DNA from 4 places in the Massilia scottii genome. Region 1 is predicted to be linked to each of the others. Evidence: predicted binding sites of a transcription regulator. Region 1 holds the regulator's gene; each other region holds the start of a gene.

Region 1 (7,116 bases):
GCCAGGGTCTGGCCGCTGCGCCCGAAGCCGGCGATGATGACGTGCTTCTGGGTCGACATGGTGCGGCTGGCGATCTGGGTGAGCTGGAGCGACTGCATCATCCATTCGTTGGACGAGACCTTCATCACGATCTGGTCCGACTTGGCGATGATGAAGGGCGCCACCAGCATCGACAGCACCATCGAGGCGAGCACCAGCTGGATGATGAAGTCGTCGATCAGGCGCGCGCCGGAGGTCAGGTTGAGCAGAACGAAGCCGAATTCGCCCGCCTGCGCCAGCGCCAGGCCGGTGCGTATCGATACGCCGTCGGATGCGCCGAACAGCTTGGCCAGCACCGCGATCAGCGCGAACTTGAGCGCCACCGGCAGCACCAGCAAGAGCAGTACCAGCCACCAGTTTTCCAGCACCAGGCCGACATTGAGCAGCATGCCGACGGTGATGAAGAACAGCCCGAGCAGCACATCGCGAAATGGCTTGATGTCTTCTTCCACCTGGTGCTTGTACTGGGTCTCGGAGATCAGCATGCCGGCCACGAAGGCGCCCAGGGCCAGCGACAGGCCGGCGTGCTCGGTGATCCAGGCCGCGCCCAGGGTGATGAGCAGCAGGTTGAGCATGAACAGCTCCTGCGAGCGGCGCTTGACGACGATGGCAAACCACTTGCGCATGATCTTCTGGCCGATGAACAGCAGCAGCACCAGCACGATCACCGCTTTCAGGCCGGCCCAGGCCAGCGTTTCGGCCAGTTCCTCGGGCGGCTTGCCGAGCGAAGGAATGAGAATGAGCAGCGGCACCACGGCCAGATCCTGGAACAGCAGGATGCCGATGATCTTGCGGCCATGCTGGCTTTCGAGTTCGAGCCGCTCGGTCAGCATCTTGACCACGATGGCGGTCGACGACATGGCAAGCGCGCCGCCCAGCGCAAACGCGGCCTGCCAGGTGATTTTCAGCGACGCAGGCAACTGGGTCGAGAGCAGCCACCCGAACAGCATGGTGGCCACGATGGTCAGCACCACCTGGGCCATCCCGAGGCCGAACACGATGCGCCGCATCGCCATCAGCTGCGACAGGGAAAACTCCAGCCCGATCGAAAACATCAGGAACACCACCCCGAATTCGGCCAGCGTTTCGGTGGTCTTGCTGTTTTCGGCCAGGCCCAGCGCGTGCGGGCCGATCAGGATGCCGACAGCCAGGTAGCCTAGCATCGGCGGCAAGTGCATCATGCGGAACGCGACCACGCCCAGTACGGCGCTGCCTAACAGAAGGAGGGTAAGTTCTAGTCCTGAAAACATGCAGTGCCGTGTAAAGGAATGGTAAAGGCCGGGCGAAAACACGGGGTGACGACGATTTCTGCGTCTGGCAAGTTTTTTGCTTTCGCAATTCGTTTATACTTCTGCCATGAGTGTAACCCATGAAAAAACAATGCTGAAAGCTTTTGACAAAAACCTCACGCAACGCGCCATGCAACTGGCCCGCGAGACGCTCGAAATCGAAGCGGACGCCATCCGCGCCCTGCACGCACGCCTGGAGACCGACGACAGCGTCGGCCAGGCCGTCGGCCTGCTGATGGAATGCGGCGGGAGGGTGGTTGTCTCCGGCATGGGCAAGTCGGGCCATATCGCGCGCAAGATCGCCGCCACCCTGGCGTCGACCGGCACCCCGGCCATGTTCGTCCACCCGGGCGAAGCGGCCCATGGCGACCTTGGCATGGTCACCGCGCAGGATGCCTTCATCGCCATTTCTAACTCCGGCGAGACGGCCGAACTGATGTCGATCCTGCCGATCATCAAGCGCATGGGCGCGCCGCTGATCGCCATGACCGGCAATCCGCAATCGAGCCTGGCGCTGCTGGCCGATGTGCACCTGGACGTCTCCGTGGCCAAGGAAGCCTGTCCGCTCAACCTGGCGCCGACCGCCAGCACCACCGTCACCCTGGCGCTGGGCGACGCGCTGGCCGTGGCCCTGCTCGACGCGCACGGCTTCAAGGAAGAAGACTTCGCCCGCTCGCATCCGGGCGGCGCGCTGGGCCGGCGCCTGCTGACCCACGTGCGCGACGTCATGCGCAGCGGCGACGCGGTGCCGAAGGTGAGCGCCGACGTGTCGCTGTCGGTGGCCCTGCTCGAAATCACCCAGAAGGGCATGGGCATGACCGCCATCGTCGACGAAGCCCAGCGCCCGATCGGCGTATTTACCGACGGCGACCTGCGCCGGCTCATCGAGCGTGTGCAGGACTTCACCAGGATCACGATCCGCGACGTGATGCACGCCGATCCGCGCCGCGTCGGTCCCGACCAGCTGGCGGTGGATGCCGTCGCCATCATGGAAGAATTCCGCATCAACCAGATGCTGGTGGTCGACACCGACGGCAAGCTGGTGGGCGCCCTGCATATCCACGACCTGACCCGCGCGAAGGTAATCTGATGAACCAGCCCGAAGTCAACTCTACCTACCAGCTCGACCACCTGCGCCGCGCCGCCGCCGTCAAGGTCATGATTTTCGACGTCGACGGCGTGCTGACCGACGGCAGCCTGACCTACGGCCCCGATGGCGAAGCGACCAAGACCTTCAATGTGCTCGACGGCCTGGGCATCCAGCTGCTGCAAAAAAGCGGCGTGGCCACCGCCATCATCAGCGCGCGCCAGTCGCCGATCGTGGTGCGGCGCGCGGCCGACCTGGGCATCATGCATGTCCACCAGGGCATCCACGACAAGCGCATCGCCTTTGCCAAACTGCTGGAAGCGACGGGCGTGACGGCCGCGCAGTGCGGCTACATCGGCGACGACGTGATCGACCTGCCGCTGCTGCTGCAGGTCGGCTTTGCCGTCACCGTGCCGACCGGGCACCCGGAAGTGCAGTACCGCGCCCATTACGTCACCAAGGCCGGCGGCGGGCGCGGCGCCGTGCGCGAAGTGTGCGACATGGTCATGCGCGCGCAGGGCACCTACGAGACGGCCCTGGCGCCGTACTTCGCCTGATGCAAACGACAAGGAACGACCATGCATAAGCGCACCGCACACCGCTGGCGCCTGACCGCGACCATGGTGGTCGGGACCTTCTTCGCCTTCGGCACCTTCTGGCTGGTCCAGCTGGCGCAGAACAGCGACACCTCGGTCGATCCGAACAGTTTCAAGAATGAACCCGACTACATCGTCGAACAATTCAGCTTCGTGCGCATGACGCCCGAGGGCAAGCCGCGCTACCTGGTTTCCGGCGCCAAGCTCACGCACCGCCCGATCGACGATTCCTCAGACGTCGAGCTGCCGGTGCTGCAGGGCGTCGCGCCCGGCCAGCCGGTCACCACCATCACCTCGCAGCGCGCGCGCATCCGCCACGCCCAGAACCAGGCGGACCTGATCGGCAATGTCAACGTGGTGCGGCCCGAATCGCCCACCAACCGCGCCATGCAGCTCAAGACCGAAGCGCTGACTGTATTTATCGACGAAGACCGCATGACGTCCGACCAGCCGGTCCAGGTCACGCTGGGCACCGCCACCATCACCGGGACCGGCATGGAGGCGAACAACGCGACGCGCGAGCTCAAATTCGCCAGCCGCGGGCAGATCGTGTATCCACCGAAAGCGGCGCGCGCAGCGCCACCCATCACAGGTAAACCACAATGAAAAAATTCTTAGCCTTTGCCCTGTTAGGCCTGGCGGCGGCAACCGCGTCCGCCGAAAAGGCCGATGCCGCCAAAAAGGCGGTGATCGATTACGGGTCACTTGAAACCAACGAAGTAACCCAGGTGACGATATTCACGGGGGACGTGGTCGTCACCAAGGGCACCCTGGTCCTCAAGTCCGACCGCGCCGTCGTCAAGCACTCGCCGGAAGGCGACATGTTTGTGACGCTGACCGCCAGCCCCGGCAAGGTTGCCACATTCCGTCAGAAACGCGACGGTGGCCCCGACCTGTGGGTCGAAGGGCAGGCCCAGCGCATCGAATACGATGAACGCAACGACATGATGAAGCTTTTCTCGGGCGCCAAGATCCGCCAGCTGGAAGGCCAGAAGCCGACCAACGAAATCGAGAGCGAATTCATTTCCTACGACAGCCGCAAGGAAGTTTTCCTGGCGCGTAACGACGCCAGCGGCACCAACAAGCCGGGCCAGGGCCGCGGCACCATGATCATCGCGCCGCGCAAGCCGCGCGCCGCACCGGGCACGCCGCCGGGAGCACCCGCACCGGCACCAGTGCCGGCGCCGGCCACCACGCCTGCCGCGGGAACCCAATGATGGAACCGAAGAATTGCGGAAGCACGCTCATCGTGCGCGGGCTGCAGAAAAGCTACGGCAAGCGCCTGGTCGTGCGCGACGTGTCGCTGCAGGTCGATTGCGGCGAGGTGGTCGGCCTGCTCGGCCCCAACGGCGCCGGCAAGACCACCTCGTTCTACATGATCGTCGGCCTGGTGCCGTCGGACGCGGGCACGATCGATATCAGCGGAGTCGATATTTCGAGCCTGCCGATCCACCGCCGCGCCGCGCTCGGCCTGTCGTACCTGCCGCAGGAAGCGTCGGTGTTCCGCAAGCTGACGGTGGAAGAAAACATCCGCGCCGTGCTGGAACTGCAAAAGGTGGACGGCAAGTCGCTGACCAAAGCCCAGATCAACGAACGCCTGGACACCCTGCTGGCCGACCTGCAAATTGAAAAACTGCGCGAGAACCAGGCCATGTCGCTGTCGGGCGGCGAGCGGCGCCGGGTCGAGATCGCGCGCGCGCTGGCGACCAACCCGCGTTTCGTGCTGCTCGACGAACCGTTCGCCGGGGTCGATCCGATTGCCGTCATCGAGATCCAGCGCATCGTGCGCTTCCTCAAGCAGCGCGGCATCGGGGTCCTGATCACCGACCACAACGTGCGCGAAACGCTCGGCATTTGCGATCGCGCCTACATCATCAACCAGGGTGCGGTGCTCGCCTCCGGTCGACCCGACGACATCATCGCCGATGAATCCGTGCGCCGGGTCTACCTGGGCGAACACTTCCGGATGTAGGCATGAAACAGTCCCTTCAACTACGCACCTCACAGCACCTCGCCCTCACGCCCCAGCTGCAGCAGTCGATCCGGCTGCTGCAGTTGTCGACCCTGGAACTGCACCAGGAACTGGAACAGCTGTTAAGCGACAACCCGCTGCTCGAACGGCTCGACGATCCGCTCGATCATTCGGTGCGCCTGCTGGGCGATGGCGCCATCAGCAGCACCTCGACGCCGACCGAAGCGGCGCCCGAGCCGGGTGCGCAGGATGCGCCGGCGCCGGCCGAAGGCGAGGGCTTCGAAGGCGGCGAGGCGGACAGCCCGGCCAGCAGCGACAACGATGGCGAATGGGGCGACCTCGGTCGCGCCAAGACATCCGACGATGAGGATTCGCGCCCGCAGCTGGAAGCCTCGGCCACCACCTTGCGCGAGCACCTGATGGAGCAGATGCGCGTGACCGTGCTGGAGGCGCGCGACCGCGCGCTGGTCGAACTGATCGTCGACGCCATCGACGACAACGGCTACCTGACCGAAACGCTGGAAGAAATCCACGAGCGCATGCCACCCGAGCTGGATATCGAAATTGAAGAACTGCGCACGGCGCTGGCGCTGCTGCAAAGTTTCGATCCGGTTGGCGTGGGCGCGCGCAACGCGTCCGAGTGCCTGGCGCTGCAGATCCGGCGCATGCCTTGTGTGGCGCTGGTGACGCGGCGCATGGCGCTGACCATCGTCGAGAACCACCTGACCTGGTTCGCGCAGCGTGAATTCAACAAGCTGAAAAAGGCGCTCGACTGCGACGATGAAGACTTGCGCGAGGCGCAGACCGTGATCCGCCAGTGCAATCCGCATCCGGGCGCGGAGTTCGCGTCGGACGTATCGGACTACGTGGTGCCGGACGTGATCGTGCGCAAGGCGAAAAACGGCTGGTCGGTGATGCTCAATAACGATGTCATGCCGCGCCTGCGCGTGAACAGCATGTACGCCGCGCTGCTCAAGCAGGGCAAGGGCGAAGGGCAGATGGGCGCGCAGCTGCAGGAAGCGAAGTGGCTGATCAAGAACATGCGCCAGCGTTTCGATACCATCTTGCGGGTGGCCGAAGCGATCGTCGAACGCCAGCGCAATTTCTTCTCGCACGGTGCGGTGGCGATGCGCCCGCTCGTGCTGCGTGAAATCGCCGACACGCTCGGCCTGCACGAAAGTACGATCTCGCGCGTGACCACGCAAAAGTACATGATGACGCCGCACGGCATGTTCGAGCTCAAATATTTTTTCGGCAGCCACGTGGCCACCGAAGCGGGCGGCGAAGCGTCATCGACGGCGATCCGCGCGCTGATCGTGCAGCTCACCAGCGCCGAAGATCCCAAGAGCCCTCTGTCGGACAGCAAGATCGCCGACATGCTGGGCGAGCAGGGCATGGTGATCGCGCGCCGCACGGTCGCCAAGTACCGCGAAGCGCTCAAGATTCCGCCGGTCGCCCTGCGCAAGTGCCTCTAGCCTGCTCAGAGCTGCGCGGCGCCTAGAAAAATTCCGGGTGCTCGCGCAGCAGCAGCTGCTCGTACTGGTTCACCGCCTTGAACGTTCCCAGGCCGGGTGCCATGCGCCGGCCCGCATCCCAGCTGCGCCAGGCGCGCGCCATGTCGTAGCTCAGGAACAGCGCATCACCCATATCCTTGTAGGCCCCGGCCAGCGCTGGATTGGCGCGCAACACGCTGGCGTACAGCGGTAGCGCGCCGCGCACGTCGCCCAGCTTGGCGCGCCAATTTGCTTCAAACAGCGCCAGCATGTGCTGCTTGTGTGTGGTGAGCTTGCGCAGTTCCTGCAGCTTGGCGAGCGCCGCCTCCATCTCCGCCTTCCCCTTGGGCCGTATCGCCGCCGCGAACGCGCGCACTTGCGGGTCGGCGTTGAGCAGCACCTTCTGCTCCGGAGTCGGCATTTTCATCTGTTCGCCGCTGACAAAGGCCAATTCGGACATGCCGAGCATGGCGTCGAATGCACGCTTGTCGGCGAACGCTTGCGCGATCTCGGTCTCGAAGGCTTGCCTGGTTGCCGCCGTTGGCGGGGCCGCATTCGCCTGCGCCTTGTCGAGCAGCTGATCGAGTTCGTCGGCCGCTGCCGTGCGTGGCTTGTACGGCTTGAGGTCGTAGCTGGCGGG
Region 2 (7,116 bases), on a different contig from region 1:
GGTGCATTCATCCGCCTTGGTCAGCGACATGACGCGCTCGACGATACGCTTGCTTTCTTCTTGAGTCAGAACTTTCATATGCGGTTCCCTGGCTTAGCCGATCTTGCGTGCGGTGTTGATGACGTTGATGCCGTTAAAGCGGGCCGTGCTCGAGCCGTGCGACACCGTGCTGACCTGGCTTGGCTGGCCTTTGCCGTCGAAGAAGGAGCCGCCCATGCGCCAGTCGCTCTCGTCGCAGATGGCGCTGCAGGCGTTCCAGAATTCCTGGGTGTTCGACTGGTAGGCCACGTCTTCGAGCGGTGCGCCGATCTTGCCGTTGTTGATTTCGTAGAACAGCTGGCCGCCGAACTGGAAGTTGTAGCGCTGCTGGTCGATCGAGAACGAGCCCGCGCCGACGATGTAGATGCCCTTCTTGACATCCTTGACCATCTGGTCGGGCGTGAGCTTGGCTTTACCCGGCTGCAGCGAAATGTTGGGCATGCGCTGGAACTGCACGCTGCTCCAGCTGTCGGCGTACGAGCAGCCGTGCGACTCCTTCTCGCCGATGATGTGGGCCTGGTCGCGGGTGGCCTGGTAGTTGACCAGGATGCCGTCCTTGATGATGTCCCAGCGTTTGCCCGGCACGCCTTCATCGTCATAGCCGACCGCGCCCAGCGAGCCTGGCGCGACCTTGTCGGCCACGATGTTGACGCGCTCGGAGCCGTACTTGAATTTCTTCGTTTCCCACTTGTCGAGGGTGGCGAAGCTGGTACCGGCGTAATTGGCCTCGTAGCCCAGCACGCGATCGAGTTCGGTCGGGTGGCCTACCGACTCGTGGATCGTCAGATACAGGTGCTCGGGCGAGAGCACCAGGTCGTATTTGCCCGGCGCGACCGACTTGGCGGTCAGCTTTTCCTTGGCCTGGCGCCCGCAGGCGCGCGCATCTTCGATCAGGTCGTACGAATTCTTGTACAGGGTGCACACGCCGCCGGCGGCCTTGATCTTGTCCTCGGCGCGCGCCTCGAGGTATTCGTAACCCATGCCGACCGGCGTGGACAAGCCCTGGCGCGAGCGGAATTTGTTGGTGGCCTTGTCGACGGCGGTGGCGAACACCGGCATCCACATGCGGTGCACGTCCTGGTCGATGTAGGAGCCATCGGTCGAGGCGAAATACTTTTGCTGGTTCACCTGGAACATCAGCGACTGCATGAAGCTCGCACCGCCGTCCATGCCGGCCTTGTTGGCGGCGATCAGCAGCTCGACTTTTTCCTTGATGGGAACCGTGCGCCAGTCCTTCTTGACCGGGGTGGCCCAGGCCACTTCGCCCACGCCCTTCACGGGCGCCAGGCGCACCGGTTCGGATTGCAGCTTGGCGTTGGCCTTGGCGATGGCGACCGCCTGGCGCGCGGCGCCGGCCACCGCATCGGGCGACATGTCGGAGGTGGCGGCAAAGCCGTAGGCGCCGTTGCACAGCACACGCACGCCCACGCCGGCCGATTCGGTATTGGTCACGCTTTCGACGTTCAGGTCGCGCGTGGTGATGAACTGGTTCAGGTAGCGGCCGATACGCACGTCGCAGTAGCTGGCACCGGCGCCGGTGGCGGCGTTAAGGGCCACGTCGGCCAGGGTCTTCTTGAACTTTGCCGCGAGGGGATTGAGTAATTCTTCAGCGGCGATGGCGTTGCCGAAAACCGGCACCAGCATCGTGCCCAATGCCAGGCCGCTGATATTGAGAAAAGCACGTCGTTCCATAGTATCTCCTAACACTGACCACGAAGGTAGCGGCCCGCCGGACTGCGCGAACGCGCTTTGTTTTGCAGCTCACCTGAACCATGCCGAATACGGGCCTGAACGAAAATCAGAAAGAACCTTACCAGCAAAATGGCCAAAAGAATACGCAAAGATTGTGCCACTGGCTAAGTCCTTGATTCGGGAATCCTGGAGTGTCCGGCGGACGGTGTCCGCACTGTCCGAAGCAGTGTCCGCACGCTGTGGCGGACAGTATGTACATATGAGATTCGGCTTGACCTTCAAGCGTGCATACTCGATCATCGCGCTTGTCGGCGATATCACATCGCCCGCCGCAGCTTATCCCTGTAGTACATACCAATACCGGAGACGAAAACACATGAAACAACTGATCCTGGCCACGATGATGGCCGCTGGCATGACCGGCGCAGCCCATGCCGATGACGCACTCAAAGCAGCCATTGCCAATACCGAGCGCACGCCCGCCAACGTCGCGCGCGACGGCGCCCGCCATCCATACGAAACGCTGACCTTCTTCGGCATCAAGCCGACCATGACGGTGGTCGAACTGTCGCCGGGCGGCGGCTGGTACACCGAAATCCTGGCGCCCTACCTGCGCGAAAAGGGCAAGCTGATCGCCGCCGGCGAGTCGCCGACGTCGGCCAAGGAAGGCGCGCGCAAGTACGCGGCCAACCTGACCAGGAAGCTTGAATCGAAACCGGCCATGTTCGACAAGGTCCAGCGCGGCGTATTCGAAGTACCGACCGCGTACGACTTCGCCAAGCCGGGCAGCGCCGATCTGGTGGTCACCTTCCGCAACCTCCACAACTGGATGGGCAATGGCGACGACAAGGTCAAGGAAGTGTTCAAGAAGGTCCACGACAGCCTGAAATCGGGCGGCGTGTTCGGCGTGGTGGAACACCGTGCCCCGGCCGGCAAGGAGCCGAAAGCCGATACCGGCTACGTGCAGGAAGCGTACGTGATCAAGATGGCCGAAAGCGCCGGCTTCAAGCTCGCCGGCAAATCGGAAGTGAACGCCAACCCCAAGGACACGGCTGACCACAACAAGGGCGTGTGGGCCCTGCCGCCGGTGCTGGCCAATAAGGATGTCGACCGCGAGAAGTACCTGGCGATCGGCGAGAGCGACCGCATGACGCTCAAGTTCGTAAAGCCTTGACAGGTGATGACGGCTCCGCAAGGGGCCGTTTTTTTGTCTGCCTGTCCGGCACAGGCGGGACGCTGGAGCGGCACGCCATGCGCGTGTATGATTAACGCTCGTCGCTCCTTCCTCCAACAAGAAATTATCCAATGAACATATCGCGTATCGCCGTTGCCGCCGCTCTTGCCGCGGCAAGCCTGCTGGCCCACGCCGCACAAGACGCCACCAGCAGCGCGTCGCCGGCCGCGCCGGTGGCCGCCATTCCCGCCAATCTCGAAAACTCGGTCGTCAAGGTGTTTGCCACGCTGCGCCGTCCCGACCCGTACAAGCCATGGACCAAGACCTCGCCGGTAGAGGTGACCGGCTCCGGCGTGGTCATCGAAGGCAAGCGCATTCTTACCAACGCCCACGTGGTCGGCTACGCCAGCCAGGTCCAGGTGCAGGCCAGCCAGGCCGGCGGCAAGGTGTCGGCCACGGTGGTGGCGGTCGCGCGCGGAATCGACCTGGCCATCCTCAAGCTCGACGACGAGTCGTTCTTCGACACCCACGCGCCAGTGTCGCGCGCCAGCGTGCTGCCGGACGTGCGCGACCAGGTATTCGCCTACGGCTACCCGACCGGCGGCACCTCGCTGTCGATCACCAAGGGGATCGTCTCGCGCATCGAATTCGCCAACTACAGCATGGGCACCACCGGCCTGCGCATCCAGATCGATGCCGCGATCAACCCGGGCAACAGCGGCGGCCCGGCGATTGCCAACGACAAGATGGTAGGCCTGGCCTTCGGCGGCGCCGCCAACACGCAGAACATCGGCTACATCATCCCCAACGAAGAAGTGGACCTGTTCCTGCGCGACGTCGCCGACGGCAAGTACGACGGCAAGCCATCCCTCACGGACGAAGTGCAGACGCTCGAAAACCCGGTCCTGCGCGAATTCCTCAAGCTCGGCAAGGACGTCTCCGGCGCCGTGGTGCAGCGTCCCACCCAGAACGACGCCGCCTATCCGCTCAAGGAATGGGACGTGATCACCCATATCGGCGATTCGCCGATCGACAACCAGGGCATGGTCAAGCTGGGCACCAACCTGCGCGTGCGCTACCAGTACCGCGTGCAGCAGGCGACCAAAGATGGCGCGGTGCCGCTGACGATTGTCCGCGCCGGCAAGAGCATGAACGTCAAGGTGCCGGCCGTGAGCGGACGCAAGCTGCTCATTCCGGACCTGAACAACGGCTACCCGTCGTACTTCATCTACGGGCCGATCGTGTTCTCGCGCGCCAGCACCGACTTCCTGGCCTTCCTCAACGCGAACGTTACCAACATGGCGGCGGCCAGCTACATGGCCAACCCGCTGGTGACGCGCCGCGGCGAGCCGCCGACGCCGGAGCGCCAGGAACTGGTCGTGGTCAGCTCGCCCTTCTTCCCGCATAAATCGGTGGCCGGCTACTCCAACCGTTTCGGCTCGGTGATCTACTCGGTCAACAAGGTCCCCGTGCGCAGCCTGGCCCACATGGTGCAGTTGCTGCGCGACTCGAAGGATGAGCTGATCGTGCTGCACTTCGACCAGCGCGGCGGCGAAACCATCGTGGTGCGGCGCAAGGACATGATCGACGCCACCGAAAGCATCCTGTCCGATAACGGCATCCGCCTGCAGGGCAGCCAGGACATGATGGATGTCTGGAATCGCAAGTAAATCGTCGTCAAACAGCCACTGAGCGGGATGCATTGCAAATGATAATGATTCTTGTTATCATTTGACACCCGCCAGCAAGTGTTCCTTCCCGACGCATCCGCGCCGCCAGGTCCGAGAGCCAGCCTGATACTCTCCGACCTGGACTACCATGACCACTCCGACCCCGACGCCGGCACGCGCTTCTGCGCGCCGGCCTGCTTCCGCACCACTGCGCCGTGTTCTCGGCACCACCCTCAATGCCACGCTGCTGGCCGTGATCGGCACCGGCGCGGCCCAAGCGCAAAGCCTGCGCGCACCGCAGCAGTTGTCCGGCATCGTCGTCACGCAAGCGCGCGAGAAGACGCCCGACGCGCTGCAAGGCAGCGTGGTCGTCATCAGCGCCGAGGAACTGGCGCGCCGTAACGCGGGCGACATGAGCGCCATCGCGCGCTACGAGCCGCTGGTCGGCGTGCCGGCGGCGTTCAGCGGCAGCGGCAGCGTGTGGGATGGGGCGGGGAACACCGGCTTCAATATCCGCGGCGTCGAAGGCAACCGGGTCAGCCTGGACATCGACGGCATCGCCCTGCCCGACGCCGCGCCCAAGCCGGACGGCACCGCCATGAACACCTTCGGCATCGGGCGCGATTACTTCGATCCGGCCATGTTCCGCGAAGTGCGGATCGGCTCCGGCACGGGCGCGGCGGCGGCGGGCACGCCCGGCCTGGCTGGCAGCGTCGCCTTTGTCACCAAGTCGCCAGGCGACTATCTGAGCGGCGACAAACGCAGCTACCTGGCGTATGCGCTCGGCTACAGCGATGCCAACAAGAGCCGCTCGCACAGCCTGACCGGTGCGGCCCGCATGGGCGCACTCGATGCGCTGGCGGTGGCCGTGCACCGCAGCGGCAGGGAAACCGACAACAAGGGCAGCGTGCCGGCCAATCCGGACGACTGGGACTCGAACGCGCTGCTGGCCAAATTCCAGTGGACCCCGATGCAGGGCCAGCGCATCGGCCTGACCCTGGACGGCTATGAACGCGACAACGCGCGCAGCTACGTCAACAAGACCGGCGGCCTGTACCCGAATGGCGTGCTGCAGGATTCGCGCACCAAACGCACCCGCGTCAGCCTCGAACACCGCATGACCGGCGCCACCCACGGCCTGTTCGACACGCTGGAGAGCCGCGTGTATGTGCAGGACGCCAGCGTCGACGACCGCACCCGCGCGCGCTACATCACCGGCAACCAGCCCTACCTGCGCAACATCGACACCGGCTACTTCAACAAGAGTGCCGGAGCGGGGGCCGACGCCATCCTGAAGCTGGGCGAGTCGCTCAGCGTGGCTTACGGCGCCGCGTACGAGCAGTCCGAAACGCGCCGTCCATGGCTGGAGGACCGCACCGTCATCGCCAGCGGCGCGCACCAGATCATGATGAAAAACCGCATGGCCGATATGGACAGCGACAAGGCCAGCGCCTACCTGCGCGGCGAATTCGGCTTCACGCTGGGCGGTTACGCGGCCACGCTCACGCCGGGTGTGCGCGCGGAATACCGCAAGCTCACACCCAGGAACCTGGCCGGCTACCTGATCGCGGTGCCTGCGGCGGCCGGCGAAATCAAGACAGAGAGCGATGCCTACGCCACCCCTAGCCTGAACCTGGCCGTCGTCCTGGCGCCCGACCTGTCGGTGTATGCGCGCCTCAATCGCGGCGCGCGCCTGCCCACGGCGGCCGAACGCACCGGCACCTACGACTCGTTCAGCTACACCGGATCGGGCGTCGGCTACGCCGTGCTGGGCAACCCGAACCTGAAGAAGGAAACCAGCCAAGCCTTCGAAGCGGGCCTGAAAAGCAGCCCGGCCAAGGGCATGCAGATCAGCGCATCGGTGTTTCGCACCGAGTACAAGAACTTCATCGACTACGTGACGCAGGCACCGGACCCGGTCAATTATCCGACCATCACGCGCGGCCTGTACCGGCCGCAGAACAATGGCAGCGCGCGTACCTGGGGCGGCGAAGCCTCGCTGCGCGCGGAACTGGGCACGTGGTCGGCGCCGCTGGCCGGCTACAGCATCGCCGCGGCGGCCGGCGTCTCGCACGGCAAGGCGCGCGACAGCAGCACCGGCAAGGAAGGCGAACTGGCCTCCACCCTGCCGCGCAAGGCCAGCGCCACCTTCGCCTACGATGCGCCGAACGATGCGTACGGCGTCTCGCTGAGCGCCGTCGCCACCGCCGGCAAGCAGCCGGCGTCGGACACCGTCGGCGACGCCGGCACGCGGCGCTTCCGTATCGCCGGCGCCACCGTGGCCGATCTTGCCGCGTACTGGAACATCGGCAAGCACGTCAAGCTCCATGTGGGCATCTACAACCTGGGCGACAAGCGCTATTGGGATTACGCGACCTCGCGCTCGCTCGCTGCCGGCGTCGACGCCGCCACGCTGGCCGACATCGAACGCCAGGCGCGCCCCGGCCGCAATGCGGCGGCCATGCTGACGTTCCAGTATTAACCCCTTTTTTTCACCACACCGGAGACTCCATGAAACGCCTACGCACCCTTCCGCTGGCC
Region 3 (7,116 bases), on a different contig from region 1:
GACGATGGGCAGGCAGAGCCTGGCGCGGACGCCGTGCGGCTGGACATTGTCGACCGTCACCCGGCCGCCATGCAGCGCCATCACTTCGCGCACGAACGGCAGGCCCAGGCCCGTGCTTTTGGCGCCGTCCGGACGCGGCAGCGAGTAGAAGCGCTCGAACAGCCGCTCGCGCGCGAATTCCGGAATGCCATCCCCGCAGTCGCTCACGCTGATGACCGTTTCATCGCCCATCTGCTCGCCCCGCAAGGTGATGACGCCGCCCGGCGGGGAAAAATCGATCGCGTTGTCGAGCAGGTTGCCGACCGCCTGGCGCAGCAGCAGCGGGTCGCCCTTGACGATCAGGTTGTCGACGATGGCCTCCAGGGTCAGAGCGCGCGCCAGCAGCCGCGCCGACACGTCCGCGCGCACCTGCTCGGCCAGCGCGCGCAGCGGCACCGTTTCCGGGGCGCTCAGGCGCTGCTGCTTTTCCACGCGGATCAGTGCCAGCAGCTTGTCGATCAGCTGCTTCTGGCGCAGGTTCTGGTTGAGGATATTGCCGAGAAAATGCTGGCGCTCGGCGGCCGGCATGTCTTCCTGCATCAATTCGGCCGAGCCCTGGATCGCCGCGATCGGGCTCTTGAGCTCGTGCGCCAGGGTGTGCATCAATTCTTCCACGTATTCCTTGCCTTCGAGCTTGTTGCGCATCGCTTCGAGCGCGCGCCCGAGCGTGCCGATCTCGTTGTTGCCCAGCGCCGGCAAGGTGGCCTTGCGGCCCGCCTCGACATCGGCGATGTACACCATCAGGGTGCGCAGTGCGCGGTTGAGCCACCAGGCGAAGGCCACCCCGATCAGCAGCGATAGCCCCAGCAGCACGGCGCCGCGCTGCAGGATGATGCGCTGGCTGCGCTCGACGAACGGTTGCACGGTCGATACCGGCTTGGCGACGGTCAGCACGCCGATGATCCGCTCGCCGTCCATGATGGGCGCGGCCACGTGCATCACGGCGCTGGTGTCGTCGGTGCCGGCGTCGCGCGTGCTGCGCGCGCCGTATTCGCCGCGCAGGGTGAGGTAGACATCGTTCCAGAGCGAGTAATCCTTGCCCACATCCTTCCCGCTCGAATCGAAGGTGACGCGCCCGTGCTGGTCGGTGATGTAGACGCGGTAGTTCAGGCTGCGCTTGTTCAGGCCATCGATCTCGACATCCACATGGCGCCTGGCGAAGCTCTGGATGCGTACGAGCATCTGCGAGTCGCCGACCTTGCCGGCCTTGACATCGTCGGCCACCACTTCGGCCAGCAGGTGGGCGGTATCGACCAGGGTGTCTTCGAGGGTGGAGCGCACGCCCGGCTTGACCTGGGCCACGAACACATTGAGCAGGAACCACGCCGCCAGCCCGACGATCAGAAAGTAGCCGAGCAGGATGCGCAGGCCGATCCTCATGCGCCCGCCAGGCTGTAGCCCATCCCGCGGTGGGTCTGGATCGGGTCGTCGCCGGGGTCGACCTGGCGCAGCTTGGCGCGCAGCGACTTGATGTGGGCGTCGACGGTGCGCTCGAGCGTGTCGGGCGCGTCGGCCCAGACCCGGTCCATCAGCTGCGCGCGCGAGAGCACGTGCCCGGGATGCTCGCACAGGGCCTGGAGCAGCAGGTATTCGTAGCGGGTCAGGTCGAGCACCTGGCCGCGGTACAGGATGCGCGCCTGGGCCGCGCGGATGTCGAAACGCCCGGCCGGCGCGGCGGCGGGCGGCGCCAGGCGGCGCAGCACCACGCGGATGCGCGCCACCAGTTCGCGCGGCGAAAACGGCTTGGTGACGTAGTCGTCGGCGCCGATTTCGAGCCCGACGATGCGGTCGATCTCGTCGCTGCGCGCGGTCAGGAAAATCACCGGGGCGTTGCAGAACTGGCGCAGCTGGCGGCACACCTCGAAGCCATTCATGTCGGGCAGGCCGACGTCGAGGACCACCAGCGCCGGCACGGCGGCCGGGTCGGCGCCGCGCATCGCGTCGAGCGCCTGCGCACCCAGGGTCACATGCCGCGGCACGAAGCCGTCCGTGCGCAGGGCATAGGCGATGCTGTCGGCAATGGCCAGTTCATCTTCCACAATCAGGATCGTTACAGGCATGCGCTTCCGTTCATCGTGGTCATGGCGACAGTATCCGGGGCCGGCGCAGGCCAGTCAACCGGCGGCCCGGGGCCGCGCCCTGCCCGCGCGCCGCACTTGTCGGAAAATTTTACAGAAGCTCACGACATTTCTTAACGGAAAATCCTAAGCCGATGATACCTAACGTTAATTTCCAAGTGGCATGTTTTTTGCTTAACAACTATGTCATCTTAATCAAACCACAAGAAAGAATATCGTGTCCGCTAAATCATTCTTCGCGTTCGCCCTCGTTGCCTCGGCCTGGATCTCCAGCGCCCACGCGACCATTCTGACCACTACTTCGCGCGGCGTGATCAGCAGCGTTGCCCAGAACAACCTGGACGAATTCGGCCCGGGCGACCTGGTCGGCAAGCGCTACCAGATGACGCTGACGTTCGACGACACTGGCTCCACCCGCGACCAATACCTGAACCAGTATGACGGCATGTATGGCTTGAATCTGTTCAGCGCCAGCATCACCGTCGACGGCGTAACGCGCAACTACCGGCGTACCGGGCATTTCCAGCAGCAGACCGCCAACGGCGCCTCGACCGCGAGTGCGTGGGGATCCGACCAGGCGTTCGCCGGCGTGAACTGGACCACGCAGGACCAAAGCATGTACGCCTACCACGGCATCGAATCGGTGGATCACTTGTTCGCCGGCGCCAACGCCAGCCTGACCACGCCCTTCTCGACCACCGTGCGCCCCGACCTGTACGACTACGCGATGAAGCAGTCGCAGTTCGGCTACAACGACGTGCTCACGGGCCGCTCCACGGTGTTCTACGGCGATATTCAGGAGTTTTCGATGAGTACGGTGGCGGCGGTGCCGGAACCGGTCAGCCTCGGCTTGCTGGGACTGGGCGCGCTGGCGATGCTCGGTGCGCGCCGCCGCACACGCCGGCCGGCCTGACCGGGATCAACGCGGTGCGCCCGGGCCGATGGTGCGCTCGAGCAGCTTGAACAGGGCGCCATAGAATTTCTCGCGGTTGTCTTCGTGGTAAATGCCATGGCCCTCTTTTTCCAGGATCATCCACTCGACTTCCTTGTTCGCCTCCTTGAGCGCCTTGTGCATCTTGCGGCCGTGCGCGATCGGCACGCGCCGGTCCCATTCGCCGTGGGCCAGCAGCACCGGCGCCGTGATGCGCGCCGCGTTCCTGAGCGGCGAGACCTGGTCGAACACCTGTTTGTCACGCCCTGCCCCGCCCACCAGGATGTTGGTGTTCAAGCGTCCGGTCGCCCTGGCATTGGTATCGGAGTCGTCCTTGAGCATGTACGCAATATCGCTGACGCCGGCAAAGCTGGCGCCGCAGCGGTATAACTCGGGCGTCTTGGCCAAGCCCCACATGGCGGCATAGCCCCCATAGCTGTAATGTTGAGGCGATCCGGCAAGGCGGCATCGACGCTTTTCTGCATGGCCGCCCTGGCCGGATCGAACCATTCGACAACAGATTTCATGCCGGCGCTGGCGACCAGGCGGAACTGTCCGTCGGTCTCGGTGTCGGGCACGTAGATGTCCTGGGTCGGATGCGCGGCGAGCAGCTCGCCGACGCTGCGCGTCTACAGGCTGTAGCGGAAGCAGGCGTACGTGTCGCGATCCTGGCGCGACCTCACCACCAGCGACTTTTGGTCGCGCGACAGACTTTGCGGCCACCAGTGCTCTTCGTTATAGCCGCTGACTGCGGGGGCGAGCGCACGGCCGCTATTTACTCAATGATCGGAATGGCCAAACTCAACGGGATTGACGCGGAAGCCTGATTACGTCATGTTACCTGATTAGTGCGCAACTGCATCCTCTGGATTCAACGTTAATTCAGCACGTTGCTGCGGCGATTTTTCGTTCCAGACTCTCCAGCCTTCGGCTTGGGTCTTACTCACGCTTTCCTTGTGTTTCTCGAATATCTCGACACTAGCAGGCGTCATGGCGACAAAACGCGTGACTGAATTCCAGGACGGGAAATCTGTGCTGTTCACGCTGTAGTCCGAAGAGCCATTGACGCGTATAGGGCGCAGCTGGAATCCATTCCCATAGATGAAGCGCTCGAGCACGTAATAGCGCTTTCCGGCTTCGACATTGATTTCCATAAAGTGCGCCTTGATGCCAATCTGTGCTGCCATCAGCAGATGGCGCCCTGGCGTGAAGTTAAGCGCGACTTTGGTGTGCGAGCCGGTCGTGGCAAGGTGGGTACGGGTATCGCCGTTCACCTCGAACAAGCCAACGGGGACTATACCCTGGATCGAGTTGATCGGCTCAAGGAACACGACTTGCGCCTTGTCCGTTGGTGGTGGAGGCAGGCTTTGGATAGCCAACTCGGTGAACTGCGGCGCAGGCGGTGGCGAGCTTGCGCAGCCGCTCAGAAGCACGAGCGAAATGGAGATGACTGCCAGAGTAAGTCGTTTCATGTAAATCCAATGAGAAAGTTTAGATGGAAATTATCCATATTGCGACCAAGATACACGCTCAACGATTCGAGGAGTGGGTTGCGTGGACCGATTGAATCCGCAGGCGAAACCATACCCTCGACTTCTGCCTCACCCGCCTTAGCGTACTATTTTTTACGTTTTGCCGCTTTACCGCTACGAGGACGGCACGATCCAGGAGGCAGCCTGCTGGGCGCATGCGCGGCGCAAATTCTACGATTTGTATGAAGCCTGCCCCTCTGCACTGAGCGAAGCCTTGCGCCGCATTGGTGAGTTGAAGTACGAGGTCGTGCCGCTCAAGGCACACACCAGGCATGCGGCCCGTAAAACGCATCAGGGCCGGGTCCGTTCGCTAAAAGCGAACTCGCCCGGCCCTGACTCGCCCGCGCATATTAATGCGCTGGCGGCAACACTGCAATGATTATTGCAGTTTGATTTCGACGTCGACGCCAGCTGGCAGATCCAGCTTCATCAGCGCGTCAACGGTCTTGTCCGTTGGGTCCACGATGTCCATCAGACGCTGGTGCGTACGGATTTCGAACTGGTCGCGCGAGGTTTTGTTGACGTGCGGCGAACGCAGGACGTCAAAACGCTGGATGCGGGTTGGCAGTGGGACTGGGCCTTTGACAACAGCGCCGGTACGCTTGGCGGTGTCGACGATTTCCAGTGCGGACTGGTCGATCAGCTTGTAGTCGAACGCTTTGAGGCGAATGCGGATTTTCTGGTTTGGTGCGGACATGGTAATTCCCTTAAAAAGAACGAACCGGCATGGAGCCGGCAATATGAATTTTTTGCTTGGGCACATCAGGCAAGAAAGCAAGTATACCTGCTTTCCTGCCCCTTACTACGAATTACTTACCAGCGACTTCGCTGAGAATCTTCGCAACAACACCTGCACCAACGGTACGGCCACCTTCGCGGATCGCGAAACGCAGGCCTTCTTCCATCGCGATCGGGTTGATCAGCTTGACGGTGATCGACACGTTATCGCCTGGCATAACCATTTCTTTGTCCGCTGGCAACTCGATCGAACCAGTCACGTCCGTGGTACGGAAGTAGAACTGTGGACGATAGTTGTTGAAGAACGGGGTGTGACGGCCGCCTTCGTCTTTCGACAGGACGTAGATCTCACCGGTGAAGTGATTGTGCGGCTTGATCGAGTTCGGCTTGGCCAGAACCTGACCACGCTGTACGTCTTCACGCTTGGTGCCGCGCAGCAGCAGACCGACGTTGTCGCCGGCTTGACCCTGGTCCAGCAGCTTGCGGAACATTTCCACGCCGGTGCAAGTGGTCTTGACGGTGTCGGAAATGCCGACGATTTCGATTTCTTCGCCGACTTTAACAATACCGCGCTCGATACGGCCGGTCACAACGGTACCGCGACCCGAAATCGAGAACACGTCTTCCACTGGCATCAGGAAAGCACCGTCGATAGCGCGCTCTGGCGTTGGGATGTAGGTGTCCAGCGCTTCGGCCAGAGCCATGATCGCCACTTCGCCCATCTCGCCGGTGTTGCCTTCGAGGGCCATACGTGCCGAACCCTTGATGATCGGCAGGTCGTCGCCTGGGAACTCGTATTTCGACAAGAGCTCACGCACTTCCATTTCAACCAGTTCCAGCAGTTCTGCGTCGTCGACCAGGTCGCACTTGTTCAGGAACACGATGATGTATGGAACGCCAACCTGGCGTGCCAGCAGGATGTGCTCGCGGGTCTGTGGCATTGGGCCGTCAGCTGCGGAGCAAACCAGGATCGCGCCGTCCATCTGTGCTGCGCCGGTGATCATGTTCTTGATGTAATCGGCGTGGCCTGGGCAGTCAACGTGAGCGTAGTGGCGGTTAGCCGTTTCGTACTCGACGTGTGCGGTGTTGATGGTAATGCCGCGCGCTTTTTCTTCTGGTGCCGCATCGATCTGGTCGTATGCTTTTGCTTCGCCGCCGAATTTCTTCGACAGAACGGTAGCGATCGCTGCCGTCAGGGTGGTCTTGCCGTGGTCGACGTGACCGATGGTGCCCACGTTGACGTGCGGCTTGGTCCGTTCGAATTTACCTTTTGCCATTTTGAATTTCCTTTAAAGACTATTTTTACAATTTTTTTTCGATGATCAGGGCCGCACTTATGGCGCGGCCCTGACTGAATTACTTGGCCTTGGCCGTTACGATTGCATCGGTAACGTGCTTAGGCGCTTCCGAGTAGTGCTTGAATTCCATCGTGTAGGTAGCACGGCCTTGCGTTGCGGAACGCAGCGAGGTCGAGTAACCGAACATTTCGGACAGTGGCACTTCGGCTTTGATGATCTTGCCGCCGCCGCCTGGGATCTCGTCCATGCCCTGCACCATACCGCGGCGGGACGACAGATCGCCCATCACGGTACCGGCGTAGTCTTCCGGCGTTTCCACTTCCACGGCCATCATTGGCTCGAGGATGACTGGCGATGCTTTACGGCAGCCATCTTTGAATGCCATCGAAGCGGCCATCTGGAACGCGTTTTCGTTCGAGTCCACATCGTGGTACGAACCGAAGAACAGCGTGACCTTGACGTCGACCACTGGATAACCGGCCATCACGCCAGCGTTCAGC
Region 4 (7,116 bases), on a different contig from region 1:
GGGTCGGCGGACTTGAACACCAGCAAGCCAATCGGCAGCCAGGCCAGCGGCGAGACAGGTTTGAGCAGGCTGATGATGGGATTGAACATGCCCGCCAGAAAACGGAAGCGCCCGATCATGAAGCCGAGCGGAATGCCGACCGCGGCCGCCAGCCCGAAGCCGAGCGCCACGCGCTTGAGCGAGGCCAGGATATTCCAGCCGATGCCCTGATCATTGGGGCCATTGCGGTAGAAAGGATTGGCGAACATGCGCACCGCTTCGGCGAAGGTCACGGCGGGCGAGGGAAAGCTGGTGTTGTTGACCGATAAAATCTGCCACAGCAGCACCAGCAAGCCCAGTCCCATCAGCGGCGGCAGCAGCGCCAAAACCACGCCGCGCAGGCGCGACTTGCCATCGCTCAGCATCACGCCCTGGCTGGCGAGGCGCTCGCTGCGCGCGCGTTTTTCAGGCACCGGCGCGGCCTGCGGCACAGCGCTCGGGGTAGTCGACATCGATTCCAGCACGGCACTCATCATGGGCTCCCGGTTCAGGCTTTGATCTTGAAGGATTCGGCGTAGGCCTTGGGATTCTTGCCATCCCAAACCGTTCCGTCGAGCATTTTCACCGTGCGCAACGGCGACTTGGGCACGCTCACCTTGGCCATCGCGGCCGCCTCGGTGTAGAGTCCGATCTGGCTGACGCTGGTGGCGGTGGCCAGGTAATCCGGTTCGGTCTTGAGCAAGCCCCAGCGCTTGTGCTGGGTCAGGAACCACATGCCGTCCGACAGGTAGGGATAGTTGACCGAGCCGTCGTTGTAGAACTTCATGTAGTTCGGATCGTCCCAGGTCTTGCCCAGGCCGTTCTGGTAGCGCCCCAGGATGCGCTGGTTGATGACATCGACCGAGGTGTTCACGTACGACTTGTCGGCGATGGTGGCGGCCATTTTGGTCTTGTTGACGAGGCCGGCGTCGATCCACTTGCTCGCTTCCAGTACGGCGGCAATCAGGGCGCGTGCGCTGTTCGGGTATTTTTTGGCCCATTCGAGCGTGGTGCCCAGGGTTTTTTCCGGGTGGTCTTTCCAGATATCCTGGGTGGTGGCGGCGGTGATGCCGACGCCGTCGACGATGGCGCGGTGGTTCCACGGCTCGCCCACGCAAAAGCCATCCATGTTGCCGACCCGCATATTGGCCACCATCTGCGGGGGCGGCACGGTGATGACCTTGGCGTCCTTGAGCGGGTTGATGCCGTAGGTGGCCAGCCAGTAGTACAGCCACATTGCGTGGGTGCCGGTCGGAAAGGTCTGGGCGAAGGAGTATTCGCGCTTGTCAGTCTGCATCAGTTTGGCGAGGGAGGCGCCGTCCACGCCGCCCTTGTCGGCCACTTTTTTGGAGAGGGTGATGGCCTGGCCGTTGTGGTTCAGGTTCATCAGGACCGCCATGTCCTTTTTGGCGCCGCCCACGCCCATCTGGACGCCGTACAGCAGGCCGTAGAGCACATGCGCGGCATCGAGTTCGCCGTTGACCAGCTTGTCGCGCACGCTGGCCCAGGACGATTCCTTGCTCAGGACGATCTTGATGCCGTATTTCTTGTCGAAGCCGAGTACCGAGGCCATCACCACCGAGGCGCAGTCGGTCAGGGGAATGAAGCCGATCTTGATGTCTTCTTTTTCGGGCTTGTCGGAGCCGGCGGCGAAGACACCGCCGCTGGCCAGGCCGGTGAGCGAGACGGCGGCGCCGGCCTTGAGCAGGGTGCGGCGGGTCAGGATGGTGCGGTCGGTCGTCATGGTTCCCTCGTTTGGCAAGCCAGGCGCAGGCGTGCGCCGTTACCAAGGCATCAGCAAACGGCGTGCCAGCGGGCAATGAGAGTGAGGGAGGAAGAACTTAGCGGCGCAAAGCGCCGCGATGGACGGTTTTCGGCACCGTTATTGTGCGGCGCACCAAAAGCGCCCGTCAATCGCGGGATCTGTCGGGTCAGCGTTGGACGGTCACGCCCTTCCAGAATGCCACATGCCCGGCAATCTGCCTGGCCGCATCGAACGGCGCGCGGTAGGTCCACACCGCATCGCGGTTGCTTTCGCCATCGACCAGCAAGCTGAAATAGTTCGCCGTGCCCTTCCACGGGCACTTCGTCTCAGTCGCGCTCGGCTGCAGATATTCCTGCCTGACCGCCGACATCGGGAAATACACATTGTTTTCGACGATCTGCACCTGATCCTGCGGCGCGTCGGCGATCACGGCGCCGTTCCAGCTTGCTGTAGGCATCTCAATGCTCCTGTGACGTGGATTCGGCTGCGATCTGGCGCAGCGCCTGTTCGAACACTTCCGGCGGCTGCCCGCCCGAAATCAAGTGCCGGTCGTTGATGATGATGGCCGGCACCGAACTGATGCCCTGCTGCTGATAAAACCGCTCGCGCTCGCGCACGTCGCCGGCATACGCGCCGCTGGCAAGCACCTCGGCCGCCTGCGCGGCGTCCAGGCCCACTTCGCCCGCCACCCGCGCCAGCACGGCATGGTCGCCCGGACTCTCGCCCTTGGTGAAGTAGGTCTCGAACAGCGCCATTTTCAGTTCGCGCTGGCGCCCCTGCAGCTCGGCCCAGTGCAGCAGGCGGTGCGCGTCGAAGGTGTTGTAGATGCGGCTGCGCGCATCCATGTCGAAGCGAAAGCCCAGATCGGCGCCGCGGGCGCGGATCATGTCGCGTGTCTGCGCGCCCTGCTCCGGCGTGGCGCCGTATTTTTCAGTGAGATGTTCGCCGATGTCCTGGCCTTCGGCAACCATGTTCGGATTGAGCTCGAAGGGCTGGAAGTGCAGTTCGGCGCTCGCCACGCCGTCCAGGCGGCCCAGCGCCTGTTCCAGCGACTTGAGGCCAATCACGCACCAGGGGCAGGAGATATCGGATACAAAATCAATTTTCAGCTTGGTCACCAGGCGCTCCTGTCGGTCGGGCGTTCCATTCTAGCGCCAAGCGGCAGATCGCACCCGCACACCCTATTTTTTGGCGCCGGCCGATTTGCTGCCGATCTTGCTTTCCTTGCCGGCCATCAAGTTGGCGATGTTCTGGTTGTGGCGGTACAGCAGCAGCGAACTCATCGCCACCACGGCGAAAAACAGTTCATCGATGCCGAACGCCAGCCCGTAGTAAATTGGCGCGGCAACGGAAGCCGCCAGTGCCGCCAGCGAGGAGTAGCGCGAGGCGAAGGCGACCACCAGCCAGGTCGCCAGCACCGCCAGGCCCAGCCACACATTGATGCCGATCAGCACGCCCGCCGCGGTCGCCACGCCCTTGCCGCCCACAAAGCGGAAGAACACCGGCCACAGGTGTCCCAGGAACACGGCAATGGCCACCAGCGCGATGCCGGCCGTGCCCACGCCATACTCGCCCGACAGGCGCACCGCCAGCCAGACCGCGAACCAGCCCTTGGCGGCGTCGCCGATCAGGGTGGCGATGGCCGCGCCCTTGTTACCGCTGCGCAGCACGTTGGTCGCGCCCGGGTTCTTGGAACCATAGGTGCGCGGGTCCGACAGGCCGAACACGCGGCTCATCACCACGGCGAACGAAATCGAGCCGATCAGATAGGCGACGATGGTGAAAATTGCTGTATTCATTGTTGTCTCTCTCGTTGGGAAGAGGCGCCACGCGCCGGGCGTGAATATACACCATAGTCGCAGCCGGATCACCCCTGCCCACCCCTGCTCACCCTCCTGCCGGGGCCGTTCGGGACGCTCTTTCATCAACGGCGCAACATCTACCCCATCAGACCTTGGCCCGCAGCAGCCCGGGGATGCACAACGCAAAACGGCCCTTTCGGGCCGCTTTGCGTTACCAGGGGCTCACTGGCCCCCGCCTTGTTACATTGCGCTGTCGCGCTCCTGCTTGACCAGCGTCGTATTGACGCCATCGGAGAGGCTGAATTCGAACGCGCCACCGGCCGGCAACGGGCCCAGGGACAAGACCGCGCTGCCGCTTTGCAGATCCTGCGCCAGGGTCGAGCGCTTGGCATCGGTGACCAAGGTCACCGTCAGGTAAGGATAGCGGGAATGATCCCAGTTCAGTTGCACCTTGCCGGCCTGCTCGCGCACCTGCACCACGGCCCTCCCGCCTTGGACGCTGCCTTCGGGGATCAAGCGGGCGGTCGACTGCATCAGGCTCGCCGTGCCCTTGACCACCGAGATACTGACGATCTGCCCCGGGTTAGGAATCGACAGGCTGAAGTTCTGCGACTTCATTTCCTCGGCATGGTCGACCACCAGCGTGGAGAACGGATAGTCGAGCGCGCCTTTGGCGGTCACGATCCGCAAGGTGTACTCGCCCTTGTCCTGCACCCGGGCGCGGCCGATGTACGATTTCAGGGGCGACAGCGTTGCCTTGTCGCCGCTGATCTGGCCGCTGACCAGGATCAGATCCTGTGGTGCATTGTCAGCCGTCGCCTTCATGAGCGTGTCCGCCGGGGTCAGGAACGCTTGCATCAGACCGGTGTTGTAGTCCGAAAAGGTGCTGCCGCCGCAATAACTCATGATGTCATGCGTATTCGGGTTGCGCGGATCGAAGAAGGCAGCCCTGCTGAACAGATAGCCCCAGGTGTAGTGGCTGCCCGTGCCCAGCTGCGCGTTCGGGTAGGGATACTTCGGGTCCGGCGAGCCGGCGCCGCCGCAAGCGGCGTGGTTCAGACGGTAGTTGTGACCCAGTTCATGGACCACGATACCGCGCAAGCCATCTTCGTTCATCGATGGAATATCTGCGGCAACGCCACTGGTGCCCGGCACATAGGCCAGGCCGGCCAGGCCGTAGGTCGCTTTCGGAATGAAGCCGAAGTAATGCTGGCGATCGTTGGCATTTTCCAGGCGGTGCAAGTCGGCGATTTCGCCCAGGATTTTACCGAACGCATCGCGCCACTCGGTTTCATTAACGGGCAAGCGCGTCACGCGCGACGACACATACGGGGCGCGGCCCAACTGGTTCACGCCCGACACCGGAATGCGATCCTGAACGAAGTCGCGCAGATTGCCGACGACACGGCCGACCGAACCGCCGATCTGGACCGGAATCGTGACCAGCTCCATCGGCACACCACCGCCGACACGCGGATTGATGGTCTTGCTCTGGCCATTCGCCAGGACCACGCTCAGGCGCAGGCCAGGGCGGACCAGGTCGGACGGCACCACCGCGATGTAGGAGGTGTTCGCATCGGGCACGACCGGCACGCTGGCAGGAAGTGCACCGGCCGGCTTGTTCAGGGGGATTTCACGCAGCACATTGCCATTCGCATCCTTGACCTGGACTTTGCCGTCCGGCTTGGCCACGCCTGGCGTGTTGCTCAGGGCATTGACCTTGACCATCACCGCCTTGCCCCTGATCAAAATCAGGGCGCTGTCGGCGCTGTCGAACAGCTGCGATTGCGCCAGCTGGATGCTGCCGATGCGTGGATCGCCGGCAACCGGTGGCGTGGCGTCGGCAACCGGCGCGCCAGGGATGTAGCAGCTTTTCACCAGGCCGGGGGCCGGGTTGGCCATGGCGGTCGTGTTGCAATCGACACCGTCGGTCTTGGTATAGGTGTAATACTTGCCTTCCGCCCCGAACAGCACCGCACTGGCGCCGCTGAAATTGCAGCGGCCGCCTTCGGGAGCGCACAAGGTCCAGGTGACGGCAGCCTTGTCGCAGCGTTTGGCGATGCCCGGCGTCGGATCGCCGAACACATTGCTGTTGCAGGCGACGCCGCCGGTCGCCGTCTTGCTCATGAAGCTGGTGCCGGAACCATAGCGCACGGTGCGCGTATCGCCGAAAGCGCACTGGCCGCCCTCGATGCCGCACGCTTCCCAGGTGCTGGTGACTTCGCAACGCTTGGCCAGGCCCGGTGCCGGATCGCCAAAGGTGGCGTTGTTGCAGGAGGCGCCCCAGCCCAGCGTCTTGCTGACGAAGCGGTCGCCAGCGCCATAGCGCACGGTCTGGTTGCCGGTGAAGACGCAACGGCTGTTTTCGTTCGCGCAAAATGTCCATTGCGTGGTCGATGCAGCGGCGGCCACGCCCATGGCGCTGGTAATGGCGAGCGGGGCGGCGCCAGCATCGGCAAGGCCGGCAGCGCTGCCGGCCTTGGCGCCGCCGCCAGTCATCACCCCGGTTCCGGCCGCATCGGCCGTGCTCACGACAGGCGGTGGGGCGTCCGCGCCGGCGGAGCGGGGGGCGCTTGAAGCGCCTGTGTTATCGCCGCATGCGGTCAGCACCCCGCTGGTTAAGGCAATCATTGCCAGGCATTTCAACAAACGTCTCATGTCAACTCCGGTTCAGCGTTTCAAGGATGTATTTCTATGCAAACAGGCTGCACATTATCCTGCCGGACTCGACAAAGTAAACTTTTGTTAAGAATATTAGTAAAATTTTCGTAAAATATTTGTAACAAAACCACGCTTGAGGATGCGCCGATGGCATTCGAGGCGGTGTCACGGCCTCAAATACTTTCGCTCATGCATCTATTCTCATCGCCAGGCCGGGCAAGCGCTGGACGGCGCGGCGCCTATTCTTCCAGCGCGCAGCTCACCGCGCGCGCGCCGAGCAGATCGACCAGCACCTGCGGGGCGATGCCGACCAGGTAGCCGCGCCGGCCACCGTTGATATACATCGTTTCCAGCGCCAGGATGCTCTCTTCCACATACACCGGCAGCGCCTTGCGCGTGCCGAACGGCGAGGTGCCGCCGATCTGGAACCCGGAATGGCGCTGGGCCACCTCGGGCTTGCACGGCTCGACCGACTTGCACGGTATCGCGCGCGCCAGGTTCTTGGTCGACACCTTGCAGTCGCCATGCATCAGCACGATGAGCGGCTTGGCCGCTTCGTCCTGCATCACCAGCGTCTTGACCACCGAATGCTCGGGCACGCCGAGCTCGCGCGCCGACACCGAGGTGCCGCCATGCTCTTCATACGGATAGGGATGTTCGCTGAAAATCACACCGTGCTTGCGCAGGAACTGCGTCGCCGGTGTTTCGGAAATGTGCTCTTTCTTGGCCATGCGTGATACGCTAAACGTTCAATGAGGAGTTTCTTATTATGCAGCAAGAAATTCGCTTTGCCACCTTCAATGTGTACAACCTCGCCCCACCCGGCGCGAAGCTGTACGACAATCTCCTGCCGTCCACGCCGGAAGAATA

What was found. The regulator sigma-54, encoded in region 1, starts transcription at its own class of promoters, with help from an activator protein. The targets are predictions, from matches to a motif close to TGGCANGNAANCTGCTTT.
Region 2: the regulator sigma-54 is predicted to act here: its motif matches at 1,874-1,891, upstream of RBA41_RS16480 (TldD/PmbA family protein).
Region 3: the regulator sigma-54 is predicted to act here: its motif matches at 2,277-2,294, upstream of RBA41_RS16640 (PEP-CTERM sorting domain-containing protein).
Region 4: the regulator sigma-54 is predicted to act here: its motif matches at 1,813-1,830, upstream of RBA41_RS30950 (CmpA/NrtA family ABC transporter substrate-binding protein).

What each region holds. Positions count from the first base shown of each region.
Region 1 covers NZ_JAVCWM010000009.1:160,022-167,137, reverse strand. The annotation lists gene RBA41_RS14955 (monovalent cation:proton antiporter family protein) at 1-1,289, opposite strand, end outside; gene RBA41_RS14950 (KpsF/GutQ family sugar-phosphate isomerase) at 1,420-2,418, shown strand; gene RBA41_RS14945 (KdsC family phosphatase) at 2,418-2,972, shown strand; gene lptC (LPS export ABC transporter periplasmic protein LptC) at 2,994-3,617, shown strand; gene lptA (lipopolysaccharide transport periplasmic protein LptA) at 3,614-4,228, shown strand; gene lptB (LPS export ABC transporter ATP-binding protein) at 4,228-4,983, shown strand; gene RBA41_RS14925 (RNA polymerase factor sigma-54) at 4,986-6,458, shown strand; gene RBA41_RS14920 (hypothetical protein) at 6,481-7,116, opposite strand, start outside.
Region 2 covers NZ_JAVCWM010000010.1:218,802-225,917, reverse strand. The annotation lists gene RBA41_RS16485 (TldD/PmbA family protein) at 1-78, opposite strand, end outside; gene RBA41_RS16480 (TldD/PmbA family protein) at 94-1,731, opposite strand; gene RBA41_RS16475 (class I SAM-dependent methyltransferase) at 2,108-2,905, shown strand; gene RBA41_RS16470 (S1C family serine protease) at 3,037-4,575, shown strand; gene RBA41_RS16465 (TonB-dependent receptor domain-containing protein) at 4,724-7,057, shown strand; gene RBA41_RS16460 (hemin-degrading factor) at 7,087-7,116, shown strand, end outside.
Region 3 covers NZ_JAVCWM010000010.1:258,538-265,653, reverse strand. The annotation lists gene creC (two-component system sensor histidine kinase CreC) at 1-1,419, opposite strand, end outside; gene creB (two-component system response regulator CreB) at 1,416-2,099, opposite strand; gene RBA41_RS16640 (PEP-CTERM sorting domain-containing protein) at 2,335-3,030, shown strand; gene RBA41_RS16635 (alpha/beta hydrolase family protein) at 3,037-3,558, opposite strand; gene RBA41_RS16630 (hypothetical protein) at 3,894-4,520, opposite strand; partial or broken gene RBA41_RS33480 (IS66 family transposase) at 4,696-4,827, shown strand; gene rpsJ (30S ribosomal protein S10) at 4,960-5,277, opposite strand; gene tuf (elongation factor Tu) at 5,390-6,595, opposite strand; gene fusA (elongation factor G) at 6,675-7,116, opposite strand, start outside.
Region 4 covers NZ_JAVCWM010000038.1:20,391-27,506, reverse strand. The annotation lists gene ntrB (nitrate ABC transporter permease) at 1-404, opposite strand, end outside; gene RBA41_RS30950 (CmpA/NrtA family ABC transporter substrate-binding protein) at 527-1,762, opposite strand; gene RBA41_RS30945 (DUF427 domain-containing protein) at 1,950-2,240, opposite strand; gene RBA41_RS30940 (DsbA family oxidoreductase) at 2,242-2,904, opposite strand; gene plsY (glycerol-3-phosphate 1-O-acyltransferase PlsY) at 2,965-3,582, opposite strand; gene RBA41_RS30930 (M66 family metalloprotease) at 3,826-6,243, opposite strand; gene RBA41_RS30925 (aminoacyl-tRNA deacylase) at 6,486-6,977, opposite strand; gene RBA41_RS30920 (endonuclease/exonuclease/phosphatase family protein) at 7,016-7,116, shown strand, end outside.